Regions from separate parts of the Cobetia sp. PDI-23MA genome, predicted to be linked through region 2. Evidence: predicted binding sites of a transcription regulator. Region 2 holds the regulator's gene; each other region holds the start of a gene.
What was found. The regulator sigma-54, encoded in region 2, starts transcription at its own class of promoters, with help from an activator protein. The targets are predictions, from matches to a motif close to TGGCACNNNNNTTGCTNT.
Positions count from the first base shown of each region.

Region 1: speB (agmatinase) is a predicted target of sigma-54. The motif match lies at 3,242-3,259, and genes of this name have one in related genera.
Region 3: AC5WNJ_RS08040 (DUF3305 domain-containing protein) is a predicted target of sigma-54. The motif match lies at 2,717-2,734, and genes of this name have one in related genera.

Region 1 is NZ_CM183352.1:2,125,186-2,131,337, reverse strand. It holds gene AC5WNJ_RS09030 (5-guanidino-2-oxopentanoate decarboxylase) at 1-413, opposite strand, end outside; gene AC5WNJ_RS09025 (YjiH family protein) at 537-1,853, opposite strand; gene speB (agmatinase) at 2,164-3,114, opposite strand; gene AC5WNJ_RS09015 (sigma-54 interaction domain-containing protein) at 3,526-5,178, shown strand; gene AC5WNJ_RS09010 (sigma factor-like helix-turn-helix DNA-binding protein) at 5,316-6,152, shown strand, end outside.
Region 2 is NZ_CM183352.1:767,463-773,614, reverse strand. It holds gene lptA (lipopolysaccharide transport periplasmic protein LptA) at 1-432, shown strand, start outside; gene lptB (LPS export ABC transporter ATP-binding protein) at 436-1,176, shown strand; gene AC5WNJ_RS03300 (RNA polymerase factor sigma-54) at 1,410-2,858, shown strand; gene hpf (ribosome hibernation-promoting factor, HPF/YfiA family) at 3,519-3,827, shown strand; gene AC5WNJ_RS03290 (PTS sugar transporter subunit IIA) at 3,837-4,307, shown strand; gene rapZ (RNase adapter RapZ) at 4,445-5,386, shown strand; gene AC5WNJ_RS03280 (HPr family phosphocarrier protein) at 5,373-5,642, shown strand; gene mgtE (magnesium transporter) at 6,021-6,152, shown strand, end outside.
Region 3 is NZ_CM183352.1:1,883,774-1,889,925, forward strand. It holds gene AC5WNJ_RS08030 (4Fe-4S dicluster domain-containing protein) at 1-848, opposite strand, end outside; gene AC5WNJ_RS08035 (DUF3306 domain-containing protein) at 1,330-2,100, opposite strand; gene AC5WNJ_RS08040 (DUF3305 domain-containing protein) at 2,097-2,654, opposite strand; gene AC5WNJ_RS08045 (formate dehydrogenase accessory sulfurtransferase FdhD) at 2,863-3,798, shown strand; gene AC5WNJ_RS08050 (substrate-binding domain-containing protein) at 3,798-4,847, shown strand; gene AC5WNJ_RS08055 (helix-turn-helix domain-containing protein) at 5,215-5,853, opposite strand.

The DNA.
Region 1 (6,152 bases), 1.4 Mb from region 2:
AGCGTGTGGCTGAAGCGCGCTACGCCCGACACCAGCTGCTGCTGGCTGGGCAGCTCATGCAGACGCCCCTGGCCACGGCCGAGGGTGTCGGTGCGATTGACGCTGGAGATCACCAGCATCGGAATGGAGTCGGCCAGCGCCTGCCCCATCGCGGTGGTGATGTTGGTCATCCCCGGGCCGGTGATGATGAAGCACACCCCGGGCTTGCCGGTACTGCGGGCATAGCCATCGGCCATGAAGCCAGCGCCTTGTTCATGGCGCGGGGTGACGTGGCGAATGCTGCTCGCGGCGGGATCGGCATCCGGTTCCAGGCCACGGTAGAGCTCGACGGTATGTACGCCGGGAATACCGAAGACGGTGTCGACGCCGTAGGTGTCACGCAGCAATCGGATCAGGAGTTCAGCACAGGTCATGGCAGTCTATCCGGCAGACGGGAGCGCCGTGGCGCTCCCTGAAGTCATGAGGAAAAGGAGTCGGTCGCGAAGCGGTGTCAGTCGAGTGCGAGTCGTCGCTCAACTAGCAGTTCAATCGATGGCTCAGAACACGAACAGATGGGCGATACCAGCGATGATCGGCAGGGTGATCAGTGTACGCAGCACGAAGATGGCCACCAGTTCCCACAGCTTGAGCGGAATCTTCGACTTGAGCAGCAGGGCACCGATCTCGGACATGTAGATCAACTGGGTCAGTGACAGGCAGGCGATCACGAAGCGGGTCAGTTCGCTGTCGATGTCCTTGGCCAGTACCGCCGGCAGGAACATGTCGGCAAATCCGACCAGCGTCGCCGGGGCTGCCTCTGCTGCGTGGGGAATCTGCAGCAGTTCCAGCAGCGGAATCATCGGGTAGGACAGCCAGGTGAACACCGGCGTGAACTCGGCCAGCATCAGCGCCACGGTACCGATGGCGATCACCACCGGCAGCAGACCGAGGAAGATGTCCGCCACGTTGAAGCAGGCCGATTTCACCAGCTTGAGCGGGCCCGGCGCATGCTCGGCGCGCGCGACGGCCATGCCGAGTGAGTAGCGCAGCACGCCACAGCCGCTCTGATTCTCTTCACTGATCTGGCAGCCGACCGGCTCGTGGTAGTCATCGCGCTTGCGTGACAGCGGCGGCAGACGCGGCACGATGACGGCGGCGATCAGGCCCGCGATGACCACGGTCAGGTAGAAGGGCACGAACAGGTGGTTGATGTTCATGAAGCTGGTGACCAGCAATGCGAAGGCGATCGAGACCACCGAGAAGTTGGTGGCGATCACCGCCGCTTCACGCTTGCTGTAGAAGCCCTGCTCGTACTGCTGGGTGGTGATCAGCACGCCGACGGTGCCGGAGCCCATCCATGAGGCGGTGGCATCGATGGCGCTGCGCCCGGGCAGATTGAAGATGGCACGGAACGGACGGCGTACCAGGCTGCCGATGAATTCCATGAAGCCGAAGTCGACCAGCAGCGGCAGCAGAATGGCCGCGAAGAAGAAGAAGGTCAGCAGTACCGGCGCGAGATCATTGAGCATCACGCCGCCGGTGAAGGCCGCCGTCACTTGAGTGGGGCCCCACTGGAAGTAGGTCATCAGCGCGAAGATGGCGCCGAGGGCACGCATGCCAAACCATACCGGCGAGACATCGAACAGCTCGTGTGCCGCGCCCTGACGTGCCCAGGCCGGTTTGGCGAGCTTGACGAAGCCGGTCAGCAGTACGGAAAGGCACAGCACCGCGACGGCGATGGCGGGTAGTGCGCCGCCCAGCGTCGCCTTGAGCCAATCGGCCATCAGGCCCATGCCGATATTGATGGTGTCACCCGTGCTGAAGGGCACCAGGAAGAAGCTGACGCCGAGCAATGACGGCAGCAGGAATTTCATGACTCCATGAGTCGTGAGCGGAACGGGACGGGTGGCGATGAGCTCTTTCTGAGCCTTCTCACCCTTGTGCACCTTGTCTGAAGGTGAATCGGCGCTTGGGCTGGAGCGGGACGGCGTGTGATCCGCCGTCGGGTCGATGCTGGTTGTCATTCGGGTCACCTAGATCTTGTTGTAATGGTCAGGCTCTAGCCGTGCATCGTGTGATGCATCATGCCGTATCGTGTCGGGTGATTCTGTGTGCGCCGAGGGCGGGACGGGCCCCCGGCGCGGGTGCAGCAGGACAGCAGGTCATTCGTGGGTCGTTCGTGGATCAGTCGCGCTGTTGCACGCCCGGCAGTACACAGAGCATCTCGTAGAGCAGGGTCGCGCCCATCAGCGCGGTGTTGCCGCTGGTGTCGTAGGGCGGGGAGACTTCCATCAGGTCACCGCCGACGATGTTGAGGCCACGCGCGCCGCGTACGATTTCCATGCCCTGGGGCATGGTCAGGCCGCCGGCTTCCACGGTGCCGGTACCGGGGGCGACGGAGGGGTCCAGTCCGTCGATGTCGAAGGTGATGTACACCGGGCGATCGCCCATCATGTCGCGCACTTCGGCCATCAACGGCGCGAGTGACTTGAACCAGCACATCTCGGCGGTCTCGACACGGAAGCCCTGCTGACGGCACCAGTCGAAGTCATCGGCGGAGTAGCCGGTGCCACGCAGGCCGATCTGCACCACGCGCTGGCTGTCGAGCAGGCCTTCTTCCTGGGCGCGACGAATCGGCGTGCCGTGGGCGATGGGCTCGCCGAACATGTGGTCGTTGACGTCGGCGTGGGCATCGATGTGGATCAGGCCGACCGGGCCATGCTTCTTGGCGATGGCGCGCAGCACCGGCAGGGTGACGGTGTGATCGCCGCCCAGTGTCAGCGGCACGCAGTCGTGACTGAGCACTTCATCGTAGAACTGCTCGATGATGTCCATGCTCTTGGGCAGGTGGAAGGTGTTGATCGGCACATCGCCGATGTCCGCCACCTGCAGGCTGTCGAAGGGCGCGGCGCGGGTGGCCATGTTGTAGGGGCGCAGCATGCGCGATTCATCACGGATCTGACGCGGGCCGAGACGCGCGCCCGGACGGTTGGAGGTACCGATGTCCAGCGGAATGCCGATGAAGGCGGCATCCAGGCCTTCCGCGGTTTCCTGAGCCGGCAGGCGCATCATGGTGGCCGGGCCGCCGAAACGTGGCATGTCGTTGCCGCCCAGCGGCTGATTGAACTCGCTCATCTGTCTCTCCAGGTCTTGAGTTGCTCGCGATACGCTGACGGCGAGCGGGGTATTGTGTTTGTTCGCTTTATCGCCCGACCGGACGGTGTGATGAAAGCCGGCGATCCTCCTTGGCGCATACTCCAGCATTGCAGTAACCATGCCAATTTTTAGTCAATTGATTTTATTGAGTTTTATTTGGCGGAGGTTGCTGGGTGATTCATTTGTGGATCACCAGTGCGGCATTGATGATTCAAAAATGGATCACTGATTCATTTGTGGATCACATTCAGGCATCATCGAGACTGTCTTCAGCGCAGTGCGAGAAAGACCTGCTGGAAAGAGCTGTTAGAAAGAGCTGCGAGAAAGACCTGCGAAAAGAAGCACAGAAAGCCCCGCCCGATTCACAGGCTCGACCATGAGGTACCCGCCATGTCAGAGCTCGACCGTCAGATTCTCAAGACCATCATCGACACCGCTCACGATCACTACTTCGTGGTCAATGCCGATGGCCAGGTGCTGGATGTCAGCCCCGGCGCCGCGGCGGTCTATGGCATGACCCGCGAGGAGCTGTGTGCCGCCAACGTGCATGACCTGGAAGCCAGTGGCGTGCTCAAGCCATCGATCAGCCTGGAGGTGCTGCGTACGGGGCGCGCGCTGCAGATGATGCAGCTCACCGCCACCGGGCGGCGAGTGGTGGCGCAGGCGCATCCGGTATTCGTCGCGGGCAAGCTTGAGTGCGTGGTCAGCCGCTCGATGGACCTCACCGATATCCAGCTGTTGCAGCAGGAATATGCTGTGCTCCAGCAGCGTTTCACGGATCACCTGTGCCGCAACTCGCGGAGCAGTGAGCTGGGCGGGGCGAGTGCGGACGAGAGTGACTGGGGGACGGTGGGGAGTGCGCGCTCAGTTGCTGAGCAGACCACCCATGACGCGCAGCAGGGGCGTGCTCTGTGCGAGCAGGCCGCGCGCGAGCAGGCGGAATGCGAAGACGCCGCGCTGGAATTGGGCGAGCTGCAGGTCAGAAGCCCCGTGATGCGGGAGATAGCGCTGCTGCTCAAGCGGGTCGCGCCCACCAACGCCACGGTATTGATGCTGGGCGAATCCGGGGTCGGCAAGACGGCCTTCGCCCATCAACTGCATCGCTGGAGCCAACGCGCCGACGGCCCCTTCATCGAGGTGAACTGCGGCGCCATTCCCGAAAGCCTGTTCGAGTCCGAGATGTTCGGTTATCAGGCCGGTGCCTTCACCGGCGCGGGTAACCGTGGCAAGGCGGGCCTGATGGAGCAGGCCGAAGGCGGCACCCTGTTCCTCGATGAAATCGGTGAGCTGCCGCTGGCCACCCAGACCAAGCTGCTCAAGGTGATTCAGGACGGAATAATCACCCGCCTGGGCGACACCACCACCCGCCGCGCCGACTTTCGGCTGGTCGTCGCCACCAATCAAGACCTCGCCGCCCGCGTGGAGCAGGGACAGTTCCGCCTCGACCTCTACTACCGCATCAATGTGCTCCCCGTCAGCCTGCCACCGCTACGCGAACGCCGCGAAGACATTCCCGCCCTGATCGAGCAACACCTCTCTCGCCTCAATCAACGTCATGGTCGCCGCAAACTCCTCGACGCCTCGTTATGGCCCATCCTCATGCGCCAGGACTGGCTCGGCAATATCCGCGAACTGGAAAACTGGCTGGAACGCGCCTGGCTCAGCGCCCCCAGTGATGTCATCGACAGCGACTCAGTAAAAACACTGCTCAACACTTGTTCCACGAATAACGCTAATGGACTAGGCAATTCATTTGGCTTCAGTAATGAAAAATCCAATGAAATAGGCGTTAATGATAGTTTTCCCACTGCCGATACCTTACATAGTGACAAATCCCTCTCAGCGCCTGCCGCTGAGGGGGCGGTAGCTATGCCAGTCCCCAAACTTGGCCCTAACGAAACCCTCAAGGAAGGCCTGGCACGTATCGAAGCACAATGGTTACACGAGATGGCGGCGGAGCTGCCCAGTACCTATGCGATAGCCAAGAGGGCAGGGATCAGTCAGCCGTCGGTGGTGAGAAAAATCAAGAAGATGAACAGATAAGGCTGGTAAAAATAATGTATATTAAACTTGCTGGCTATGTATAGCTTGTTGGATAAGTATTGCAATTGCGAAATATATATTTGATGTTATTGTTCTGCTATAGTTTATAGTGGCTATTTGTGTTAAGGGGGTGGGGCATGGAAGCTTTAATAAATGAATTGGAATTAAATCGTGATAAGGCATATTTGGTTCAGCCTCGTGTAATTGGACTACCTAAGCGTGCATTAAACTTGGTCTTGTCTAAAAATATTGAAAATTCTTATGATGCAATTCGTTTTATTCTGTATGAATTGGCAAGTGAGTCAGGAGTAGGCCCTAAGACAGTCAATGAATCAGCTCTTGCTTCTAAAGAATTTGTAGAGAAGATTAATAGTCTTTCGCTAGAGCTAGTTAAAAGTTTGAATGATCCTAGAGAGACATTTTTTGCTGCCAGTGATGGTAATATAGTTGAATGCTTTCCTGCTCTTGTTACTCTTTATTCAGAAAAAGGAATAAAAAATAGTGACAATAGGATGCTTGACATCTTGGTTAAGAGATTTGGTTTGATGGATTCTAAACAATACACTTTAGAGGAGATTGGTACTTTTTACGATGTCACTAGGGAAAGAATTCGTCAAGTTGAGGCTAAAGGTATAAAAGAGCTAAAGGGAATTTTGAAAGGCGAGATCCAGCCCAAGAAATGGAAAATTTGCGAAAAGCTTGTTGATAACTTCAATGCGTTCGAGAGTGAGATTTCAGAGTACTCTCCAATAATATCTGAAGAGGTTGTGAAATCTACATTGAGTCGAAATTTTGGCTCAAGTTTGGATGTTTCATATCTGTCTTTGTTATTGGAGGTTTTAGGTTACCGTAAAGTACCTACAGCAGTGCCGGGGTTCAGAGGCACTATCAAAGACTCTTGGTGCTCACAAGATAATTATTCTAAGGAAGAGATTGAGTTGATGTTTATGGCACTCAATTCCGTGTTTGATTAT
Region 2 (6,152 bases):
GCCGCGGATGCCCTGTCTCTCGATGACAAGGCCGGTACCGCCACCTATACCGGCCAGGTGGAGATGCGCCAGGGCAGCATGAAGCTCGATGCCAGCCGCGTCGATATCAGCCGCGCCGGCAGCGGCGAGATCTCGCTGGTCAAGGCCACCGGCAAGCGTGCCTACCTGGAACAGCAACCCGCACCCGACGAGAAGCTGGTCAAGGGCTGGGCCGACACCATCCGCTACCATGCGCTGGAGCGCCGCGTGGAGCTGGTCGGCAATGCGCGCCTCGAGAAAGGCGATGACACCTTCGAAGGCGGCTACGTGGAGTACTTCCTCGACAAGCGCCAGGTGAACGCCAACAACAGCAAGACGGCACAGCAGACCGAAGGCGGTCGCGTGCACATGACTCTGACGCCGCGCGGCGCCAATGCCAGCAAGGAAAACTGAGTGATGACTGCTGCTACTCCGCGTACGTTGAGCGCTCGCCATCTGGCCAAGGCCTACAAGGGCCGCAAGGTGGTCAAGGACATCTCGCTTGAGATCCGTCAGGGTGACATCGTCGGCCTGCTGGGCCCCAACGGCGCCGGCAAGACGACCTCGTTCTACATGATCGTCGGGCTGGTGCGCGCCGATGCCGGCAACGTCTCCATCGACGACAAGGACCTCTCCGCTGCCGCCATGCATCAGCGTGCACGCGCCGGCATCGGCTATCTGCCTCAGGAGGCGTCGATCTTCCGCAAGCTGTCGGTAGCCGACAACATCATGGCGATTCTGGAGACCCGCAAGGACCTGGATCGCAATGGCCGCAAGGCACGCCTTGAAGAGTTGCTCGAGGAATTCAGCATCACGCATATTCGTGCCAGTGCCGGCATGAGCCTGTCCGGTGGCGAGCGTCGACGGGTCGAGATCGCCCGCGCACTGGCCACCGAGCCGGACTTCGTGCTGCTCGATGAGCCCTTCGCCGGCGTCGACCCCATCTCGGTGGGAGAGATCAAGAGCATCGTGCGCCAACTGCGCGATCGTGGCATCGGCGTGCTGATCACCGACCACAACGTGCGCGAGACACTCGATATCTGTGACACCGCCTATATCGTCGGCGATGGCCAGATCATCGCCCACGGTGACGCGGACTCCATCCTGGCCAACCAGCAGGTGCGCGACGTCTACCTCGGCCACGAGTTCACGCTCTAGGGTCAGCGGCTGCGCTGAGCCCACCGGAGGCGAAAGCTTCAAAAGCCGCTGCGTGATTTTATCGCGTAGCGGCTTTTTCATGTCTGACATCAGACGCATGCATGACGTCCATACCACCTTGGTGGAAACATGGCATGCAAGTTGCTTTAATATTCACGGCAACCACTTGTCAGTGGCCCGAGTCACGGTATAGCGTAGTAAGCACGTTCCTTTGCCGTGAATTGACTGACTCCATGAAACCCACCCTGCAACTCCGCCTCGGCACCTCGCTGACCATGACGCCGCAGCTTCAGCAAGCGATCCAGCTGCTGCAGCTGTCGACGCTCGATCTGCGTCAGGAGATTCAGCAAGCCCTCGAGTCCAACCCCATGTTGGAGCTCGACGAGGACTACGAGTCGCTGGATGTCATCGAGACACAGGATACGAGCGAGATCTCCACTGCCGACTCCTCGAGCGAGATTCCCGAGGAATACCCCCTCGACAGCGACTGGTCGGACCTCTATCAGGACCACGCCGGTAGCCTGACCAGCTCCGGCAGTGGCAGCGGGAGCGAAGAAGGGCCGGACTTCGATCGCAATACAAGCGTCGAGAGCCTGCAGGACCACCTGCGCTGGCAGCTGGCGATGACCGACCTCGATAGCCGTGAACGCCAGATGGCGGAGAGTCTGATCGATGCCGTCGACGGTGCCGGTTACCTGAGCCTGTCACTCGATGAGCTGGTCGATGGTCTGCGCGGCCAGGGCCTGCCCGGTCTCAAGGCTTCCGAGCTCGAGCAGGTACTGCTGCGTCTGCAGCAGTTCGACCCGACCGGCGTCTTCGCCCGCGACCTGCGCGAGTGCCTGCTGCTGCAACTGGCGCTGCTGCCGGATGATCTGCCGCTGCTGGCGCAGGCGCGTCGCTTGGTACGTCAATTCCTCGAGGCACTGGGCAACGATGACCGCAAGCTGCTCAAGCGCCGACTGAGCCTTGACGATGACGAGCTGGACCACGTCATCCGCCTGGTGCGCGCGCTCGATCCGCGTCCGGCATCCGCCTGGGGCGAGCCCGCCAGCGATTACGTGATCCCTGATCTGCTGGTGCGTCATACCCGCCACGGCTGGCAGGTCGAGCTCAACCCGGAAGCGCTGCCCAGGCTGCGCATCCAGCCGGAATACGCCGCACTGATAAAGCGTGCCGACAAGTCCGCCGACAACACCTTCCTCAAGGACAACCTGCAGGAAGCGCGCTGGCTGATGAAAAGCCTGTCATCACGCAATGACACCCTGCTCAAGGTCGGCCGCGAGATCATGGCGCGCCAGGTCGACTTCCTCGAGCAAGGCGAGGAAGGCATGAAGCCACTGATTCTGGCCAACATCGCCGAAGTGGTCGAGATGCACGAATCGACCATCTCGCGGGTCACGACCCAGAAATACATCCACACCCCGCGCGGCGTCTTCGAGCTCAAGTTCTTCTTCTCGAGCCAGGTCGGTGGCAGCGGCAGTGGCGACGCCCACTCAAGCACCGCCATTCGTGCCCGCATCCGCAAGCTGATTGCGGAAGAACCGGCTCGCAAGCCTCTCTCCGACTCACGCCTGGTCGATCTGCTCGCCAGCGATGGCATCGAGGTCGCACGCCGTACCGTGGCCAAGTATCGCGAAGCGATGGGCATCCCATCCTCCAGCGAGCGCAAGCGTCTGGCCTGAGGCATCACCTGCAGCTGCCATGCCCTGCTTTCACCTCCACAATGGCAGCCGCCGCCAACCTCAGACGCTGGTTTTCTCTCTCACCAGCCTCTGACATTACTGACACCGGCGCGCCTGTTGCGCGCCCTGTCATGCCGTCAACCACTCGTCAATGACCCATCATGGCCCATGACGGCGCGCAGGATGTTGGCAAAAATCCATCATTCCGGCAGCATCATTTACCGTCAATCGCATGTTTTTAAAGTCACTTTTGGCCGTATTGCACCGGGATGACACTCGGTGATCCTTCTGGCACGCTGCTTGCTCCACGCAACCCAGGCGCCTGAAAGGCGGCGTACATGCAGGGATTGGCGACGAAAACCCGCCTTCTTGCGCGCCTTTCATGCACCACCCTTCAAGCGTGACCTTGAAGTCCATTCCGCTACCCTTCATTGAGTTGAAGACAAGCACTGAGCCACGATGCAGCGCAGCGTTGATCTTTGCGCAAAGCTTGGGCATTGTCGGTACAGACGCTCACGACATCTGACGCCGCTGGCAAGGGCGCGAAAACATCGCCAGACGGCGGCCGTCAAGCCTGTTGCAGAGCGTCCGATCAGGGTTTGCTCGTAGTCAAAAAGGGTTACAATTGAATGGCAACCCGCTGGATAAAGGAGCGTGTCCATGCAAGTGAATATTACCGGGCATCATGTGGAACTTACCGATCCTCTCCGCGATTACGTCAACGAGAAGCTCGCCCGCCTCGAACGGCATTACGACAACATCACCAATGTTCAGGTGACACTGTCGATCGAGAAGGAGCGCCAGCAGGCTGCCTGCACCTTGCACGCAGCAGGCGCTGACCTCCACGCCCTGGCAGAAGACCCCAACATGTACGCTGCCATCGACGCGCTCGCCGACAAGCTGGATCGCCAGCTGGTCAAACACAAGGAAAAGTCCCAGGCTCGTGCTCAGGGCACCGGGACCCGTTGACCTTCAGCCATGACACTTGATCAGATCCTCCCCCCCGAGCGCACCCTTTACGGTGTCCCCGGGGGGAGCAAGAAGCGGGTGCTTGAATTCTTCAGCACCTTCATCGCACAGAACATTCCCAGCCTGGATAGCCAGGAAGTCTTCTCGCGCCTGATCGGGCGCGAGAGACTGGGATCGACCGGCATCGGCCACGGTGTGGCCGTGCCCCATGCACGTAGCCCGCATTGCAAGACGCCAATCGCTGCGTTTCTGAAGCTCGGTGAACCCATCGACTTCGATGCCATCGACGGAGAACCCATCGATCTGCTGTTCGTGCTGCTGGTGCCTGAGGAAGCGGATGAAACCCATCTGACGCTGCTCGGGCAGGTCGCGGAATTGCTCAATTCCCCGACCAATCGCTCGGCCCTGCGCCAGGCAGACAGCCAGCGTGCACTCTTTGAGGCATTGACCCAAGCCATCGCCGAATTACCGGCGCGCTGAATCACAGGCCCGGACATCGTCCGGGCTTTCGTCTTGCTGGCCTCCCATCGGCCGACGTACAGCGCACTGATAGCGGGCAGCCTTCTGCCCCACCCCTGCATTCTTTCGACGTTGACCTCGCCCTTGGAGAGCACTTCATGAAGATCGTGATCATCAGCGGCCGCTCCGGCTCCGGGAAATCCATCGCTCTCCAGGCGCTGGAAGACATTGGCTACTATGCCATCGACAATCTGCCCGGCATGCTGCTGGCGCCACTGGTCGACCAGCTCGAACAGGACAGTCCGGCACGCCGACGTATCGCGGTCTCCATCGATGCCCGCAACCTGCCGGAAGCCTTGACCCGCTTCCCCGAATTGCTCGACAACGTCCGCCAGAGCGGCATGGACGTGCAGGTCGTCTACCTGACCACCGATTCGCGCGTGCTGCTGGAACGCTACTCGGCGACCCGTCGTCGTCACCCTCTGACGCGCGACAACGACCACACCCTGGCCGAGGCCATCGAGATCGAGCAGAAGACGCTCGCTCCCATTCGCCAGAAGGCCGATCTGGTCATCGACTCGACCAACCTGAGCGTGCACGATCTGCGCTCCCGGATCACCGAGCAGGTCGCCCAGCACAGCTCTCGCCACCTGACGCTGACCTTTGAATCCTTCGGCTTCAAGCATGGCGTGCCGACCGACGCCGACATGGTGTTCGATGTCCGCTGCCTGCCCAACCCGTACTGGGACATCAACCTGCGCGGCGATACCGGTCGCGATGACAGCGTGGCCGAATTCCTGCGGCGCTACCCCACCGTCCAGGCGATGCATGACGATATCGCCGGCTGGCTGGAACGCTGGCTGCCCGCCTATCAGGACAGCAATCGCAGCTACCTGACGGTGTCCGTGGGCTGCACCGGCGGCCAACATCGCAGCGTCTACCTGTGCGAGCAGCTGGCGAGCTACTTCGCCGAGCGCCTGCCGGAGGTGCGTCTACGCCATCGTGAACTGGGTATTCATACCGCACTGAGTCATGTCGATACCACAGGCGAAAGCGACTCAGACACCAGCACCGAGGAGAGTCGCGATGGCCTCTCGTGAGCTGACGCTGACCAACCGTCGCGGGCTGCACGCCCGCGCAGCCACCAAGCTGGTCAATTGCTGTGCGCCCTATTGCGCGACGGTGATGGTCAGCCATGGCGAGCGACGCGCCAATGCAGCCAATGTCATGGCGTTGCTGATGCTTGCCGCACCCTGCGGCACCAAGCTGTTGATCGATGTCGAGGGCGAACAGGCCGATGAGGCGATGCTGGCCATCGAGGCGCTGTTCGAGGCGCGTTTCGAGGAAGACGAATAACCGCCACTGACAGCGCTGTACATTTGCGCTATGCGCTCAGCCTTCCTTCCTCAGCCAGCTCGCTTCTTGGTCAACTATCTTTTCGGCCCGCTCGCTTATCGGCCAGCTCCCCCCCTCTGGCAGCCCCCCCTGGCGACACCATCAACGGCTCGCGTGGGATGCCTGGCACCTGATCTTGCACCTATCCTTTCACCTACCCTCCCCCCTTTCCCTGCACCTATCCTTGCGCTTGACAGCCATGCAACGCTGCTTTTGCGCCAGTGGCCGGAACGCGGATTGTCCTTTCGATAAGAAACGCTGTTCTCTTTTGTCGACGCGCCCCCCTGAGCCAATGGTAGAATCAGCACTGTCCTTCATGTCGACAGGGGAAGCCGACAGATGAGCAAGACGTCTCGAAAACTCAAGCCAAGACTTGATCGCCTGTCACAGGCGCTGGAAAGCGGCGAGCTGGAACAGGCAAGACGCATGCTCAATCGCGGCCTCGCGCCGGTGGACGTGGCCCACCTGCTC
Region 3 (6,152 bases), 1.1 Mb from region 2:
AAGCTCAGCGCGCCGGTCGGGCAGGCGCTGACGCAGCTGGCCGCGCCGTGGCACAGGTAAGGGTCGATCTCGATATGCGCATTGCGACGACCAGCCACCGAGAAGATGGCATCGGCACTGCACGATGACAGGCAGCGCGTACAGCCGATATTGCCGGCACTGGCGTGCGCGCAGGTATCAAGATTGACGGTCACGTAATTCGGTTTGTCGAAGTTGCCGATCAGGCCCGCGAACTGCATGGCCCAAGCGGTCAGCTGTGGCAGTGATTCCTGAGAGGCCTCTGCATCGGCGACCAGCTGATCCAGCTCGGCGATGATGTCCGCGCCGGCCTGCAGATAGCCGGGCGGTGGCAGTTCCGCCTGGTTGAGCGGCTGGCTGGACAGGTCGGCGATCAGGTCGAAATGGGGCGCGCTGCCGGCACCTTGCGGCGCCAATGCGGCGGCCAGATTGACGCCATCACTGGCAAGGCTGAACTGGCCGAGGTGACCGCTCAGCGCGAGCATGTCACGCGGGACACTGTGCGCAGGCAGGGACTCGCTGGCGGCGAGATGCTGTTCATCCATCGTCACCAGCGCACTGTTGTCCTGCTCACTGATCAAGAGTGCCACCGGCAGCTGAGCGGTAGCCGGCAGGCGGGTCAGCAGACTTGCCAGTGCGCGCACTCGCGCCTCGCTGCCGATGATCACGGTGCGTCCCTGACTGTGATAGCGGATGGGGGCGCTGCCGGCATCCGTCGCCAACAGCGGCAGACTGGAGGCAGGCGAGCCACCCATGGCGGATGACAGGGCGCGTTGGCGTGCTTGTTGATTGAGGGCGCGTTGAGCGCTCTCGAGGCTTGAGCTGAGCATCCTCATCCTTATTCGGTCGTGGCGGACCTTGCATGCAAGCTGCCGTCAGGTGGCAGGCGGATGATGCAGGTCCCGGTCGTCGCTGATTCTCGCGGCCTCTCTCGGTCTTTCGCGGTCAGGGCCGGGTCGGCGATCGACAGTCGTTCAGTGGGGATTCATGACAGGCCAGCTGTCCTTGCACCATGTTGATGACATTGCCGTTTTCGCGCTCGGCGCGCGCGAGGTGCGGTCAGGTCGCGCAGGCGCTCATCACCGCAGGCGGTTGACGTTTGTCATCATCTTCAAGGGTTGGCATGTCATGCTGAATCTTGCCTGTGTGTTGCAGACAGTGCGCCTTGATTGGGCGCGTCAGGGTGACCCATGAGGCATCAGGATGACCTTGGTCAGGCGTGCTCGGCTTGCTCGTGGGTCATAATGACTCATGTCGAGTCGCGGCGCGTCATCCTGACGCCCTGTTGGGGCTTGTGGTATCGGCCTCTCGTCACGGCTTGTAACGGGCGACACGGCCATCATCTGATTCGGGTGCTGTCTCGGGCGAGTCTTGCGCAGGTATCGCTTGCGGGTCAGGCGAATCGACTATCTCTTCTCTGGGTGTCGCGTGTGTCTCGCCCACCGACGCCCCGCCATCAGGTGCCTGCTCAGCGATCTGATCGTCTGTCTCCTGCGCCGTATCCACCTGGGGTGTCTCGCTCGCCTCATTGAGCTTTTCCAGGCCTTCTTCGACCTTGCGGGTCCAGCTGCGCAGCGTGTCGGCGACACCTTCGGCGAGCGGGCGCATCTTGGAAAAGTCCTGGTCGTAGTCATCCAGCCCATCGCGCACCGAGTGCTCGCCACCCATGAAGATGCGTCGCAGCGCACGCTGGCGTAGCGCCGGGTCTACGCCGCTCTGCATGAAGGCACTGATGTCGGCGTCTGGGGTCAGGGTGTCGGGGTCTGGCAGCTCGATGGCTGGCGTTTCAGCATTGTCATCGCCCGATGCGTGCTGAGCGTTCTCGGCAGCTGCCTGTTTTGCTGTGAAGGTGCTATCGCCGCTCGGGGCTTCGTGCACCGAGACGCTCGCTGCTGAGGTGTCAGCGCTATGGTCAGAGACGACTTCCGCCTGTGAGGGCGGGAGGGTGTCGTCTTTGGTTCCCACGGCGCTGTCCGGCTGTGCCAGTTGGTCTTCTCGGCGGGTGTCGCCTTGCTTGCGGCGTGACCAGCGCGAGAACAGGCCTTCATTGGCCGGGCTTGCGTTATCGTCGTGCTGGCTCATGACGTGCTTTCCGTACCATTACCGGGCTGATGCGCCCTGTGGGGTGTCGCGGCGGGTTGCTCTGCCTGACTGGCGCGCCCGGCGCCCTTGCGTTTCTTCTTCTTGCCTTCGTCGATGCGCTCACCGTGACGCGCGAGGTAGGCTTCCAGCCACACCATCAAGGCAGGGGGCATCGGCACGTCCAGCACCAGCTGGTCGCCATCCATCCACTGCGATGCCACCTCCTGACAGGCCGTCACCACGCGAGGCTGCATGCCGTCGGCTTCGCGCTCATCGCATTGGACGAACAGGCGCGGCTGCTCGCAGCGCAGGTTGTAGCGGTAATCGGTGCGCTCAGTCAGGTGAAGCTGCAGCGGCAGGATGCGGCGATGCGCTACCTCATCAGCGGGGGCGGGCTCTGCTACGTGCGATTCCGTCTCTGGCGTTGCAGAGGGCGAGAGATCGGCAATCCGCCAGGTGTCGATGCTGAAACGCCCCAGTTTCTGCGTGGTGGGCGCCAGGGTGATGCTCAACCAGCGGGTGTCGTCACTGCGGGGAGGGATGGATTCAGACATGGCTTCCTTGTTCACTGCTGTACCCGCAAGCGGGTCTGAAAAGAATGCTGCGAGGGTGCTGGTTTGCAAGATGCATGCCGGCGCTTACGATATCAGGGTCTTCATCAGTCAGTGCGGGGACAGCTCTGCCATCGGACTGGTACTCTACGGCGATTCAGCGCAAGAATTGCCATTCCAACCGGCTCGATCAGGGAGACCCGAGTTCATGATGCCCTCTGCACGGCCAGCGATCAGTCGCGCCACACTACCCACTACGCTGGACATCGAAGTCATGGATGAGTGCGGTGAGCGCCATCAGCAGTCCATTGCCGCCGAGCGCTCGCTGACCATCTATCTCAATCGGCGCGAGATCGTCACCTTGATGACCCTGGGTGCCGAACCTGAGGCGCTGGTGGCCGGTTATCTGCGCAATCAGGGACTGCTGGGTGAGCTTGAGGACCTCGAAGCGCTGCAGGTGGACTGGGAAGTCGAGAGCGCCTCGGTAGTGACGCGTCATCTGCCCGAGGATATCGAGCAGCGCCTCGGCAAGCGCACCGTGACCACCGGCTGTGGGCAGGGCACTGTGTTCGGCAATCTGCTGGAGCGCCAATCACTGGCCTCGCTGGACGCAGGCCCCTTCAGTCAGGCCTTGTTGTATCGCCTGCTGGAGGCGCTGGCGGCGCACAACGCGACCTATCGCAAGGCCGGTGCGGTTCACGGTTGCGCCCTGTGTCGGGATGATGAGGTATTGGCGTTCATCGAGGATGTCGGCCGCCACAACGCCGTCGATACGCTGGCGGGGCTAAGCTGGTTGGCGCCCCTGAGTGATGATGCCAGTGATTATCAGGGGGCCAACATCTTCTACACCACCGGCCGCCTGACCTCCGAGATGGTACTGAAGGTGGCTCAGGCGGGGATCTCGGTGCTGGTCTCACGCTCCGGCGTCACGCAGAAGGGGGTGGAGCTGGCGGAACGCTTTGGCGTGCTGTTGATCGCGCGCGCCAAAGGGCGCCACTTCCAGGCGGTGGACCCTGCCGGGCGGCTGGTGCTGGACGCCATCCCGCCGCTGCGTGCAGGTGACGCTCTCAAGTCATCGCGCCATGACGCGTCAGGCAAGCCATCTTCATCAGCCTGCGCAGCCGGGCACGACAAGGAGGGGCAGTGATGAGTCGTCTTTCTTCGCCGCTGGGCGTCATACCCTCACAGGGCTTTTCCTCTGAACTCGGCACACCTTCGGGTAGCTCAGTCAGTGAGTCTTCAGGCGAGGCCCTGAATGCGGCCACCGGTCGGCAGGCTCCGGTCTCCCACGACAACCCCTTTCTGACGGTGCAGGAAGTCGCGCGACTGCTGCATCTCAACGAGAAGAAGATCTATCAGCTGGCCAGTGACGGGACCATGCCGGCGACCAAGGTGACCGGCAAGTGGTTGTTTCCACGCCGATTGGTGGAGCAATGGATTCTCGAGTCCAGCCATCATGGTGTACTGGCGGATCGTCTGATGATCACCGGCAGTGACGACCCGCTGCTGGCCGCGCTCTCCATGCGCCTCAATCAGCAGCATGCCGGTAGCGCCTTCTATGGCATGAGTGTGACCGGTACGCGTCTGGGGCTTGATCTGCTCAGCCAAGGGCGGGCTGACGTCTGCGCCATTCACTGGGGGCGAGCGGAAGAGGCGGCGCTGCGTCATCCGGCGCTGATTCGCGGCCACGATGGCTATCGTCAGTGGGTGATGGTGCGGCTTGCGCGTCGTACCCAGGGGCTGATCATCCGCAATGATGATCGTCATCTGTCCATCGACCCCAGCGGCCTGTTCGGTTCGCAGCGGCGGTGGGCGGTGCGACAGGAGGGGGCGGGCTCGCAGCGCTTCCTGCAGGAGTGGCTGTCCGGCCATCAGATGCGTGCCGAGCAGCTCAACACCCTGGCGATCGCCTATTCCGAGCGTGAAGTGGCCTCGATGGTGGCGCGGGGCGAGGTGGATGTCGGCCCCGGCACGCTGTCGGCCGCCAATGAGTTTGGCCTCGGCTTCGTGCCGGTCTGTGAAGAGGCCTTCGACCTGGTGGTGCCGCGCAATGTCTACTTCCGCGATCTCTTCCAGGGATTGCTGGACTATCTGGCCACACCGAATGGTATTCAGCTGGCGCAATCCCTCGGCGGCTATGATCTGCGCGAATGCGGACAGTTGATCTGGCGCGGCGATGCCGCACAGCACGATTGAGACGCTCGGTATCGAGACGCTCAGTATTGAGACACTCGGTATTGAGATGCTCTGTAATGAGACGCTCGATAAGCTGAACACCTAGCGGATGCTGGCGGTCAGGACTGGCCGGAAGCCATGAGTGTCTTTACGACATCCAAAAAATCGCCCATTAGCGCATGGCTAGTGGGCGATTTTTTTATTGCGGGCTGACGGCGAGCATGGTCTAGCAAGTCATTGTTTCGAATGGACCGGCCAGGTGGCACTCGCGTTAAGGCAATCTTTGCGGTTTAGCTTCCCGCCAGCGCGTCATATGGCTTATCTCAGCTCATCTCACTTCAACACAGCCCAGCTCGCTTAAACACAGCTCTGCTCACTTCACATCAGCTCAGCTCGGATCCGAATCATTGCGAGTACACACTGACAGCACGATGGCATCTTCTTCGCTGGTAGAAACCAGAGCGTGACCCATGTCGGAGTCGAAATAGATGCTGTCACCCTCACTCAGCGGCAAGGGTTCATAGAATTCCGAATAGAGCTGAATGCTGCCCGCCAATACCATCAGGAACTCCTCGCCGTCGTGACGCACCCAGTCGGGGAAGTCATCGAAGCTGCGCGCACGCACGCGAGTCTTGAAGGGAATCATGCGTTTCTGCGCCAGCTGCCAGGACAGCAGCTCGTGCTCATAGGTCGGTGTCGGGTGTGACTTGCCATCGCCGACGCGCGTCAGATCGCGACGCCCGAGAGTGCCACTCTGGCGCTTGGGCGGGCTCAGCAGCTGCGGCAGGTCGATGTTGAGTCCATGAATCAACTTCTGGACCGCAGTGAAGGTCGGCGAGATCTGCTCATTCTCGATCTTGGACAATGTCGAGCGTGCCAGCCCCGTGCGCTGGCTGACATCTTCCAGCGTCCAATGATGGGAGAGGCGGATCTGCTTCACGCGTTCGCCAAGCTTCAGGGGCTCAACGAAGGGTTTGCGACCGGAAGCGATCCGGACGGCGGCGTCCTTGTCTGTCGGTGTGCTCATGAGAGTGGCTTCGCTATGGGCGTGATATTGGCGGCGCACGACATTGAGTGTCGCAGCGCTGTCAGCTGGCGATAAAGTTTACTATCGGAAACTTTATCGCCAGCTTATCACAGCATGGCAAGTGCGCATCATCCCGACACGTAGCCAGCATGGCTGTCCGCGACATGGCTGTCTGTAACACTCAAGGCTTGCTGGTGCTCGCTTGATGGAGCGACAGGTTTCCTGGCTGCGCGAAACCTGTCGCGAGGTGTGGTGCTCGCCAGGGGGAAGCCACCTGTGCGGGGGATGCCCAGCGCTAG